3 regions of the Vibrio kanaloae genome follow, and region 1 is predicted to be linked to each of the others. Evidence: predicted binding sites of a transcription regulator. Region 1 holds the regulator's gene; each other region holds the start of a gene.
What was found. The regulator PurR, encoded in region 1, represses purine synthesis genes. The targets are predictions, from matches to a motif close to TNANGNAAACGTTTNCNTNA.

Region 2: the regulator PurR is predicted to act here: its motif matches at 2,655-2,674, upstream of OCV24_RS19490 (formate--tetrahydrofolate ligase).
Region 3: the regulator PurR is predicted to act here: its motif matches at 1,436-1,455, upstream of OCV24_RS09980 (NupC/NupG family nucleoside CNT transporter).

What each region holds. Positions count from the first base shown of each region.
Region 1 covers NZ_AP025497.1:1,997,325-2,001,583, reverse strand. Annotated here, with positions in the region: gene OCV24_RS09085 (TVP38/TMEM64 family protein) at 1-181, opposite strand, end outside; gene OCV24_RS09080 (TfoX/Sxy family DNA transformation protein) at 314-904, opposite strand; cyclic di-GMP riboswitch class I at 1,032-1,117, opposite strand; gene purR (HTH-type transcriptional repressor PurR) at 1,288-2,292, opposite strand; gene torD (molecular chaperone TorD) at 2,609-3,256, opposite strand; gene torR (two-component system response regulator TorR) at 3,512-4,225, shown strand.
Region 2 covers NZ_AP025498.1:1,170,922-1,175,180, reverse strand. Annotated here, with positions in the region: gene OCV24_RS19495 (sensor domain-containing diguanylate cyclase) at 1-617, opposite strand, end outside; gene OCV24_RS19490 (formate--tetrahydrofolate ligase) at 876-2,624, opposite strand; gene OCV24_RS19485 (inosine/guanosine kinase) at 2,919-4,223, opposite strand.
Region 3 covers NZ_AP025497.1:2,210,642-2,214,900, reverse strand. Annotated here, with positions in the region: gene OCV24_RS09990 (lytic murein transglycosylase) at 1-222, shown strand, start outside; gene OCV24_RS09985 (LysR family transcriptional regulator) at 376-1,296, shown strand; gene OCV24_RS09980 (NupC/NupG family nucleoside CNT transporter) at 1,502-2,701, shown strand; gene folD (bifunctional methylenetetrahydrofolate dehydrogenase/methenyltetrahydrofolate cyclohydrolase FolD) at 2,816-3,673, opposite strand; tRNA gene OCV24_RS09970 (tRNA-Arg) at 3,885-3,961, shown strand; gene OCV24_RS09965 (GNAT family N-acetyltransferase) at 4,075-4,259, opposite strand, start outside.

The DNA of each region.
Region 1 (4,259 bases):
TAATCATTACATACGCAACAAAATAGATAGCGGCAGCTGCAATAAAGTTGCTGTCAATGTAGTCATTTAAGACAGCTTGTTGGGTCTTAGCATTTTCAAGCGTTAAGTACTGGCCGAAATTGATGCCTAACAAGACAATGGTTACGACCAACACAATACCCAATATCATTTTCTTACTCATTGATACTTCCTCTAAATTTTCAATGCATACCGATAGTATAGATAGACAGGCAAAGCATAGATTAACTTTCACCAGATATAAAAAAAGCCGCAGTAAATGCGGCTTAGTTATGTATATATTGCACTGACAATGTTAATTGACGCGATTGATAAGCTCTTCGCGACGCTGCTGCGGTATAACAGACCAATGTGTACCATTGATCGCACCTTCTAGCGCCCAAAGTAGTTCAATACTGACAGAAGACGCATGCGATTCTTTGATGGCGTTAAATGCGTTTACAGAGCCAGATTCATATAAACGTTCTACAGAATCGATTCCTGCCTTTTTCAACATACGCTCGGTAGCGAGTCGAAGATTAGGCAGATCTTTGAGTCGGGTCGGCTTGGCAGAAGACTGCTCAGCTTTTTCTTCTTTAGCAAAACCCAGAGACGTGGTTGCAAGCTGCAAGATTTTCTCTTGGTCTTGCCATAGGCCTTCAGGTAAAGCGAAATATTTAGTAACAACAGGGAAACCACGTTTTTTGTAGACGTACGGTTGAAACCCTTGTTGTTCGAATTGCTTTGTTGTGCATTTGTCTGCTCGTATGTGCAGTTGGTCATTAACAACCAGAGCAAACATTGTGTCATCAGCAAAAAGACCGAATCCACCAAACATTGAGCGTGATTTTATTTTTCCTAGGGACTCAAATAACTTCATTGAGTCCTTTAGTATCGGTTTATCCATGTTATTTATCTCGGTGTATTTGAAGTACGCCACCAAATAAGCAGGTCCGAGAGATTAGCAAAATGTTGCAATTAAATTGTCAATAAGCCGTAAATTACTAAATGATTAGTAGTTACTGCATTTTGCCATCGGTAACCCCGCTACCATACCAACGAGTGGTTTAGGCCGGAAGCTTTGCGTCTCACTCTTTCGAGTGGTTTGCCCTGTGCGTGACTGATTGAATAGAATAAAGTTTTTGTTGAATGAGGCTCACACTTGTTATTTCAAAATGTGATATTGCTTCAATTAATGATCTTTGTATTGTGCATCTAGGTTCATTTTGGGTGCTGATAAAAAAAGCGCACCTAAAGGTGCGCTTGATGAAATTAAACTCATTTTATCAATTAATTTAACGTTTTAACTGTACATCGCTCTACGATTTCAGGGTGCATTTCGAAGACACGTTTTTCATGATCTTTGTCTTTTATACGTTCTAATAGAATTTCGAAAGCATTTTTACCAACACGACGTTTCGGTTGGTGCACCGTTGTTAAAGGTGGTGAAAAGTATTCAGCTAGCTCGATGTTGTCGTAACCAATGATCGAAATATCTTCAGGAATACGAATACCTTTCTGTTGCAGGCGACTCATTAGACCTAGTGCCATCGTGTCATTAAAGCAGAATACAGCCGTCGGGCGATCTTCCATCTCAACGATTTGCTCTGCAGCAAGAACTGCCGTATCGCACTCGAAGTTGCCTTCGATGATCATGTTATTATCGGTAGAAATCTTAGCTTCGTTCAGTGCGCGCTTGTATCCGGCAATGCGTTCAACACATGCTGCTTTGTCTAAGTGGCCACTTAAACAGGCAATTTTAGAGTGACCGCGTTCAATCAGGTACTTGGTTGCTAGGTAGCCACCTTCTTCAGAGTTATCAATGATCTTATCAGCTTGAGAGCTCTCTGGGCCCCAGTCCATAATAACTTTCGGGATGTCAGCGTGACGGTCTAACATCACTCTTAGTTCTTCAGTTAGGTCTGAACACATAACTAAGATGCCATCTACACGTTTCTCTGCCAGCATTCGAATGTAGTCACGTTGCTTCTCATAGATACCACCTGTGTTACACAGGATCAAAGTGTAACCTTGACGGTAGCAGTAGCTTTCAACACCATCGATAACTTCAGAGAAGAATAGGTTGGTTGATTGAGTAACAAGCATGCCGATAGTGCGTGTTGTATTGCACTTCAAGCTACGAGCTACAGCACTTGGCGCATAGTTCAGTTCGTCTACAGCTTTGTTTACTTTTTCTTGAGTCGCTTCTGCAACAAAACGTGTTTTATTGATTACGTGAGAAACGGTTGTTGTCGATACGCCGGCTAAGCGAGCGACATCTTTTATCGTGGCCATGGTTTTATCCTATTAGAAGCTACTTTCCCAAAGTACGGAATAAAGTAGCCGTTAAGCTACCTAACTAAGAGCTATAATTTGTAGGGCTCTTTGGGTACTAACGTGCTAAAAAACAAAAAACCGCTATTGAGCGGCTTGTCTTAACACCGAAATGCTCTGAACTTAAATAAGCATAGCATTTCGTGAATGTTTCATATTTTATCGTTTGCGGTCACAATTTTAGACTGACTAGAAGTTACTCGCAATAAAATTCACCCTGAAATCCGGGTGAATTGTCACATTCTATTGAATTTATTTACCTAGTCATGCAATAAGCTTAGTCACCAGCTAGATATTGAGCGTCTAAATTACAGAAGGCGAGTAACAGAGATGAGACTGAAGCGTAGAAACCGAATTCGTCAACGTCATGACATTTCACGTTGAACTTGGGTACCCAAGTAAGGAGTTGTTGTTCGATAAACTGTTGTTGAACGGAAAATGATTTTTCTAGCTTTTCTTCAAGCTCAGTTTCGTTAGAGCGAATGATCAAGTTACCAAGGAAATCGAGTTCGATAGCAATGTGGTCTGCTGGCTCTTTTAGATCTTGGTTCACCACTAAGTTGTGCTTAGCCATGATCTCTTCCATATCTTTTGCTGGCTTATCATTCAAAAGGCCAGTTTCGCCGATATACATAGAAGCGTATGGAAGGGCGCCATGTTTATCTGTTTTTAAGAAAAGGTCACAAAAGTCTGCAGACAGTTCTAGCTGAGCATCTTCACGTGTTTGTAGGCGGTTCAGCGCGTCCACTAACTTATCAATCGCTGGCTTTAGTGTTTCATTTTCGCCTAAACCAGTTAGGAAAGAACGAATGTCAACAGAGTGGTAGTGATCGAGTTCTTCTTGAGTGAGTTCTTTAGCGAATAAGCTTGATAACCACCAGTAGATTTCTGCTCTTTGTTCGTTGAACGCTTTTGTATCTTTCATTGGATTGATCCTAATATCGTCTTTCGTATACCCGGGGTACTCAGTCTAACTAACCGTGATATTTGCTAAGCGCAAAGCTACTCGTTAGTGGTAATGCCCATATTGAATTGTTATGGACGATAAATAGCAAGGTTTAAGATTGTCTTGTATCAAGAAAAATCCATGTTTCTGGCTTTTATCTTCTGCACCACTAGAATTGTTACTAGTTATGAATAGAATAGTCATTGAAACTATTAAATAAGAAAAGTGGTGTAGATGAGCTATCACGTATTAGTCGTAGAAGATGATGTGGTAACCCGCAGTAAATTGGTTGGATACTTCCAGAACGAAGGTTACACAGTGAGCGAAGCAGAAAGCGGCGCTCAAATGAGAAGCGTGTTAGAAGATAACAACGTGGACCTCATTATGCTGGACATCAACTTGCCAGGCGAAGATGGATTGATGCTAACTCGCGAATTACGCAGTCAATCAGACATTGGAATTATTTTAGTTACTGGACGCACGGATAGCATCGACAAAATCGTAGGCCTAGAAATGGGGGCAGACGATTATGTTACTAAACCTTTCGAACTTCGCGAGTTATTGGTTCGAGTTAAAAACTTACTTTGGCGTATTGCTGCTGCTCGTAAAACAGCAGCGGGCGCAGTCGAAGAAACATCAGATGAGTCTGTGGTTCGTTTTGGTGAGTGGACATTTGATATCCCTCGTCGCGCGTTAAGCAAAAACGGCGAACCGGTGAAACTGACCAAAGCAGAATACGAACTGCTAGTGGCTTTGTCTTCTTACCCTAATCAAGTATTAAGCCGCGAACGTATTCTGAATATGATTAGCCACCGAGTGGACGCACCTAATGACCGTACTATCGACGTACTAATCCGTCGTATGCGTGCAAAGATGGAGTTCGACCCTAAGAATCCACAGATTTTTGTGACGGTTCACGGTGAAGGTTATATGTTCGCTGGTGACTAATACCCTTTGGGGACTTATCGTCAGTAACGATATT
Region 2 (4,259 bases), on a different replicon from region 1:
TCGTAGATTTCTAGAATGTTCAGGTTTGCAATAAAATAACCAAGAACACGACCTTCTGAAGCAACTGGGGTCATAATTCGCAATGTAGGAGTCAATGGGTGAACGACTTCGCCATTTTCGACTTCTAAATCAATGCTACTTGAAATGACTTCACCTATTTTTAAGCGACTAAGCTTTTCAAAGTAGTCACGATCCGATTTATTTTGAAGCTTATGAGTTGGAACTATCGTCGCTTTCTTATTGCGGTAGTTTATACGGAAAATCTCATTACCTTTTAAGTCTAAGTAGCGAAGCTGAGAGTAATATTGTTGAGTACGAGCCAACATTATCCAAAGATCTTGCAATACTTCTCTGTGAATAATCGATGGTTCTTTAATGGCGCGAAGTAACGTTTTTGAATCAGCAATGGAAGGGACTGAATTGGATACTTGTTCCACAATAATAGCTAGCTTGTGGAAGCTGTATTCTATTTGGTTTTGACTGGATTGTTTGATATTTAGCGTGTGCTGAGCTTCAACTCTGTCAAATTCAGAGTTAATGTAGAGTGCTGGTACTAACCCTAAGGCAAACATAGTGCACAGAAATTGGCTGATCAGCTTTTTTATACTTGTATTCATCCACCGTCCTCAAAGAATCCGGTGCAATACTATATATTTTATAGGGCTTTTAATGTGATCTTGACCCAGAACTTTAAGCAATAATTGCATATTACTGCGGTTTTAGTGCAACTTTTTGCTTTGAGACTGTTAATTAAGCCATATAAGTAACAACAAGTCATCGTTAAATTGAGTCCTGCTGATGCCAGTAATACTCGAAGGAGCATGAGCAGGACCTTTGTTCGTGTTTTTATTCTATTTACTAAGGCTCTGTAATCACTAATTTAAACCAATGATGCTCCCTTCGTCATCAATGTCTAACGACATAAATGCAGGTCTATCTGGTAAGCCGGGCATTGTCATTACATTGCCGCATAACGCGTAAACGTAACCAGCACCTGCACACAGTTTGAGTTCTCTAATGGGCACATCAAATTGAGTTGGCGCGCCTTTTATGTGTGTTTCAGTAGAGATAGACAAGGGGGTTTTTGCCAAACAAACGGATAGACCGCTATAACCATGTTTGTTGAACTCTTCGAGCTGTTGCTTAGCAAGTGGTGATAGTGTGATACTTGCCGCGCCATAGCCAACTTCAGCGACTGCCATTAGCTTTTCTTCTAGGCTTTGTTCTGAGTGATACAAAGGCTTAAATTCACTCTCTTTTTGGCAAGCTTTTACTACGGCGTGAGCCAATTGATTCGCCCCTTCGCCACCTCGACCAAATGCTTCGCTCACTTCAACGCTAACGTTTGGGTCGAAGTCGGTGATCATCTGTTTCAAAGCATCTAGTTCTTGAGTTGAGTCTTGTGGGAATCGGTTAATCGCAACAACTGTAGGCACTTGGTATTGCTTGACGTTGTTGATATGCCATTTAAGGTTATCAAATCCTGCAATGAGTGCATCTTGGTTTTCATTCAAGATCGAGTCTGGTAGGGCTGTACCTAGCTCCAAACCGTATAAGCCGGAGTTAGCTTTTAATCCACGTAAAGTTGCTACAATTACTGCGCAATCGGGCTTCTTGTTTGAGGCTTTTACTTTTATATTGCACGCTTTTTCAAAACCCATGTCTGAGCCAAATCCACCTTCTGTTACAACAAAGTCACTGAGCTTTAAGGCTATCTTGTCGGCAATAATTGAAGAGTTACCATGGGCGATGTTCGCAAATGGCCCCGCATGAATTAAGGTAGGGACACCTTCAAGGGTTTGCATTAGTGTCGGCTCAATAGAATCCTTCATTGTTACTGTCATAGCCCCTGCAACGTTGAAGTCATCTGCGGTTAATGGCATACCTTGATGGTTATAGGCGAGTACGATACGACCGATACGTTTTCGTAAGTCTTGAAGGTCATTAGCAAGTGCAAGAATGGCCATCAGCTCTGAAGCGGCTGATATATCAAATCCATCTTCGCGTTCGTAACCATTGATGGTTTTGCCCGTTTCGTTTTTACCTACCGTGATCATGCGAAGTGCACGGTCATTATGGTCGAGTACACGTCGCCATACTATTCTGTTTGGGTCGATATCCAGCGCTTTTAAGCCAGATCGTGCTTCAAATGCTTCTAAACCTTCGCGCTGTTCATGATACAAACGTGCGTCAATTGCGGCAGAGGCGAGATTATGAGCTGCAGTCACCGCGTGAATGTCACCTGTTAGGTGAAGGTTTAACTGCTCCATAGGGGCAACCTGAGAGTACCCACCGCCAGCTGCGCCACCTTTCACGCCAAATACCGGCCCCATTGAAGGTTGACGAATGCAAGCCATCGCTGAGTGATTAATCTTAACTAGGCCTTGCGCTAGCCCAACTGTGGTAACGGTTTTGCCTTCACCGAGAGGAGTTGGAGTGATAGCGGTCACGATAACTAGTTTGCCATCAGGTTGATCTGCTAGACGCTCCAACAGTGTTAAAGACACTTTAGACTTATATAAGCCCAATGGCTGGTGTTCGTTATGTTGTAGGCCTGCTTGTTCAGCAATATCACTGATGTTTTTAAGGGGAGTTGTGCGACAAATATCAATATCAGGCAGCATGTTTGATCCTTATATCAGAACCGAAAGGTAGTACGTAAACGGTTGCCTGGCGATATTACTGTATAAATCGGCCAAGTAAAGGCAACCACACGAATTATGTGCTGGAAGATGATAGATCTAAAGAGTTATTGCGCAGGATCAATTCTTAAACGAGCAAAATATTGAAGTGGTCGCATTTCATCACGTTTATATTGATGATTAATACAAAAAGAGCTGCCTATAGCAACTCTTTTTGAGGAATGGATGATCTGGATTTGGTTCATCAAACCAATTAGCCGACTGGCTATGGCCAGATTAACGATCCCAGTATGTTTCTTCTAAGCTATCTTCGCGCTCAGGTAATGCACGAGAAAGACGCGGAGAGTGCTGAGTTAACACTTCGTAGCTGACACGGTTTGCGTACTTACAAATTTGAGACAGTGACGAGTACGTAAGACAAGTGTACTCGTGTTTCTCTGAATTCGGTACGTTAACATGGTGGTAGCTATTAGCTGCCATGTCGTGTAACAGGGCAGAAAGCGCGCCATCACCAGCGCCATTTGTGTTCTTAATCTCAAGGGGGCCACCAAGGTAAGGACCGATGTGAGAGTACACTTTTACTGGTTGTTTACAGTCTTGCTTACGCATCGAACGGCTGAATTCATACTTGTTGAATTCTGGAATATTTCCTGGAAGTAATGGAAACGTTGTTTCGCGCTTCGCTAACTCGTCTGTATAGCCTGCCATGTATAAGCCGATAGGACCTGCTGTACATAGAACTAAGTCCACCCACTCAAGTGCTTTGTTGGCAGCCAGCAGCGGATCTTTCTCACCAGTTAACGCTTCACCTTCATCTTCATTCATCGCGACGATCGTTACGTTTTCTTTGAGGTATTCTTGCCACCATTCAGCGTTGCCTTCGATCACGTATTTAGTGCCAAGCGTTAGTACAACAGGCACATTGTGCGCTTTCGTGTATTCGATCGCTTTTTGTACGGCTTTTGGCATTGGATCGTCAGGGTTACCACGCATTAGGTATGAAGAGACAACTAATGCAGAGGCTTTTTCGAAAATTTGTTCAGGAATACTTTCAGGAAGCAACTGGTTCATATGCCCTTCGTTGATCGCAAACGTACGCTCGCCATCTTCGGTAATGAGCGTGTAACAACGACCAATTGGACCATCAACAGTTTGTAGGTGGTTTAAGTTCATACGTGAAGAGGTACGACAAAGGTAACGGTAACCAAATGAGCCAACTTCAATTTTCTTAGACATTACACCAAGCAGTACTGATTTACTGTCTGCTAGAACGGAATAGTTGTGCAGTGTATTGCCGATAGTATCGCCAGGGTATTGATGCGTGATCAAACCAGATTCAACGAGCTCCTCATACAGCGCATCGGCTTTACTTTCTTCCAATACAAGAGAGTGGCCTTTACTCAGTTCATATTTTTCTAGGAACGCGTCGTCAACACGGGCTTCGATATCAACAATAGTCTGGCCAACACCAACAATGGTTGCGCGGTGTAGTTTAGGTGTTTGTTGAATTTGGTTGACCAACGGATCACGTGCGTGAGTTGGAAAGTAGTGCTTAGATTTACGCTGTCCAGGAAACTTCATATGAAAAATACAGTGAAAAAATTTTGCCGCATGATA
Region 3 (4,259 bases), 210 kb from region 1:
AAGTACTTAAAAGAGTGGTCTGAACTCGGTATTAAGCGTTATGACGATCGCCCACTGCCAACGCTTGATGAAGACATTAAAGCTTGGTTGATTATGCCGGACGACGAAGCGGGCCGTTCGTACCTCATTTACAACAACTACAATGTGTTAATGAAGTGGAACCGTTCTTACTACTTTGCTTTGGCAGTAAGCCATCTAGCTGACAGAATTAAGTTTGATTAATCGACTTAATTTGGTTAATAGCCCTAGGCCGCTTTGAATAGCATTTGGCCTACCATAGGCAGAACGAACTAAAGGACTCTTCGGAGTCCTTTTTGATTTTATATTTCAGAGATTTAAGAAGGTGGCCTTGTGCTTACAGATAGAGCTGCACAAATGGTGATATTCCATGCGTTAATTAAGTATGAAGGCTTTACCAATGCTGCAAAAAGCTTGAACGTTTCCGTGTCTCACATCAGTAAGCAAGTTGCTTTGCTTGAAGACTCAATCGGCATCAAGTTGGTACAACGAACCACACGTAGCCTAACGCTAACCGAAGCGGGGGAGGTGTTCTATCAGCATTGTGAGCAACTGTTTAACACGGTAAAAGCAGCACAAATGGATATGGACAGCCAGCGTGAGGATATCTCTGGAATATTGCGCGTGGGGTTGTCGCAGTCATTTGGTACCTTGCACATCATTCCGGCGATTGATCAGCTCAGACAGCTTTATCCTCAGCTGAGAATCGAGGTGCACTTGTTCGACTACAAGGTGGACATGATTGAAGAGCGTTTGGACCTTTGGATTACCAACAATGAAGACCTACCAGAAGGTTACATTGCGCAGCGCCTAGCAGACAGTCAGTTCGTGGTGGCAGCATCGCCTGATTATCTGATTAAGGCAGGGACTCCTCATACACCTTCTGATTTGATTGACCATAACTGTCTTATCTATCGCAGCCGAGAACGAGATTACACATCGTGGACCTTTGATAACGGACAAGAGAACCTTAGCGTTAAAGTTGCTGGTGATTACTCGGTAGATTTAGCCGAGGCTGTACGAGACGCAGCGGTAGCTGGGTGGGGCGTTGCTTATCTGGCAACCTACTTAGTCAAAGAAGAGTTTCGAACCGGTAAGCTAATCCAAGTATTACCAGAATGGCGAGCGAGTCAGTTGATGCCATTTTATGCCGTGTATCCGAGCCGAAAGAATATGCCGAAGAAGCTTTCAGCTGTAATTGAGTTCATCAAAGATCATATTGGATCACCGACGTACTGGGACAAAAACCTCAAAACTTGCGTTGAACTGCATCACTAACTGTTTCCTAATTTATAAATATAATTTCCATATGGAAAAAGTATGCTTTTTAGTCAATGCTAATTATTAAAATTCAATGACTTAATTCTATTCATAGTTAAATGGTGATTACCCCAACATCACGTTAACAACCTCAGCTTGCCGCAAACGATTTCCTCTATAGAATGCGTCGCCTTTCCTACCTACAACTTTTAGGTTGACGCACATGGCTTCCCTACTTGGAATTATCACTATTTTAGTTGCCGCTTGGTTACTATCTACGGACAGAAAAAATATTCCACTAAGAACAGTCTCTTTGGCTTTCTTATTACAAATCTCATTCGCGCTATTGGTTCTGTATGTACCAATGGGTAAAGAAGCGTTGAATGCAGCCACGGGTGCGGTATCTAGCTTGATCAACTACGGTCAAGAGGGGATTAATTTCCTATTTGGTGGCCTAACAAATAACGGATTTGTTTTCGCGATTAATGTTCTAGGTATCATTATCTTTTTCTCTGCACTGATCTCTGGTTTGTACCACATTGGTTTTATGCCAAAGGTGATCAACCTTATTGGTGGTGCGCTGCAGAAGTTCCTGGGTACAGGCCGTGCGGAGTCACTGTCTGCAACGGCGAACATCTTTGTTGGCATGATTGAAGCGCCATTGGTGGTTAAGCCTTACTTGAAGCACATGACTGATTCGCAGCTGTTTGCCGTGATGGTATGTGGTTTGGCCTCTGTTGCTGGTGGCACGCTAGTGGGTTATGCATCGCTTGGTGTCGACCTTAACTACTTGATCGCTGCGGCATTCATGTCGGCGCCTGCTGGCCTGTTAATGGCTAAAATCTTAGTACCGGGTAGTCCAGATGACGCTCAAGAAAATATTGAATCTGATGTGGAAATTCCACGAGCAACAAACGTTGTTGAGGCAATGGCTGATGGGGCTATGTCTGGACTTCGTATTGCCGTTGCTGTGGGTGCAACACTTCTTGCATTTATCAGTGTGATTGCAATGCTGAATGGCTTACTAGGTATCGTTGGCGGTTGGTTTGGCGTAAACCTAAGCTTCGAACTTATCCTAGGTTATGTGTTCGCCCCCGTTGCATGGCTGATCGGTGTACCGTGGTCTGAGGCTGTTGTTGCAGGTTCATTGATCGGTAACAAGATTGTCGTGAACGAGTTCGTGGCTTTCATCCAACTAATGGACGCTAAAGAGGCACTGAGTGAGCACTCGCAAGCGATCGTAACTTTCGCTCTATGTGGCTTTGCTAACATCTCTACCATGGCGATTCTGATCGGTGGTTTGGGCAGCTTAGTTCCAGAGCGTCGCTCTTTTATCTCACAATATGGCTTCAAAGCAATTTGTGCAGGTGTGTTTGCTAACTTAATGAGTGCCGCTATTGCTGGTGTGGTACTTTCGCTTTAACAGCGGCACCTTAAGTTACTTATACTTCTCGTTTTGTAATGGGGAATCATCAAAAAAGCCGCAACGTGATGAACGTTGCGGCTTTCTAATTCTGTTTATACCGTCATTCGCAGATTACTTCGAGTGAAACTGCTCACACGCGATCATTGTGTTCTCGATTAGGCTCGCAACCGTCATTGGGCCTACCCCCCCCGGTACTGGGGTGATGAAGCTTGCGCTCTCTTTAGCTACATCGTATTCAACGTCACCCACTAGCTTGCCAGATTCTAAACGGTTGATACCAACATCGACCACAACAGCCCCTTTCTTAATCCAAGCACCAGGAATGAAGTTTGGCTTACCAACGGCCACTACGACAACGTCTGCTTGACGTACGTGACCTTCAAGGTCTTTGGTGAAACGATGACAAGTCGTCGTCGTACAACCTGCTAGAAGCAGTTCTAGCGTCATTGGACGGCCTACAATGTTTGATGCACCTACAACAACCGCGTGCTTACCACGTAAATCGATGTTGTAGCGGTCAAGTAGCGTAATGACACCTTTTGGTGTACAAGAGCGAAGCTTAGGCATACGCTGAGCCAAACGACCTACATTGTATGGGTGGAAGCCATCCACGTCTTTCTCTGGTGTGATACGCTCAAGAATGTGAGTACTATCAATGCCAGCAGGTAGAGGCAGTTGAACCAGAATGCCATCGATTTCAGGGTCTTGGTTCAGTTGGTCTACTAATGTTAACAGTTCATCCTCTGTTGCTGTGGCTGGCAAATCGTAAGATTTAGATACGAAGCCAACTTCTTCACATGCTTTACGCTTACTTCCTACGTAAACCTGAGAAGCAGGGTCTTCACCCACTAAAACAACCGCTAGTCCCGGAGCGCGTAATCCAGCTTCCGTTCGAGCTTTTACACGTGCAGCAACTTCAGAGCGAACCGTTTGAGAAATTAGCTTTCCATCAATATTTTGAGCAGTCATGAATTTCCTTAGTATTGATATTCAAGATAGTGGCTGATGTTTTTGGCGCATTATTCCAGAAAATCTTTTTGATTACCATTAGGCAAACGATTGCTTTGGTCTAATTTCCAACACTTATATGTTTGTTGCCCTTTTTTTACCCACTTAGATCAGAATGTTACATAAAGCCGTTGCTTTACTGATTCGAATTCGTATAATTCGTTCCTGTAGCGCGCCCTTAGCTCAGCTGGATAGAGCACGTCCCTTCTAAGGATGTGGTCGAAGGTTCGAATCCTTCAGGGCGTGCCATTATTTAAAGAAACCCGATAGCTCTCCGAGTTGTCGGGTTTTTTGCATTTCAGAACGACTTAATATTTCAATACCGTGTTGTGTCTTTAGATGCCTTTGTATTTCAGCTTTTGCTAAACGGCAACGAGCTGTGGGGTATATCTAAGGCCTAGCATACTGCATCCATCTTCCAAGTAACGATCGGTCACTACGTCGAAACCGAACTTACCATAATAGTCTTTAAGGTGAGCTTGTGCCGAAATAAAAATTGAGCAATCAGGGTAAATCTTCCGAGTGGTATCAAAACTCACTTGCATGA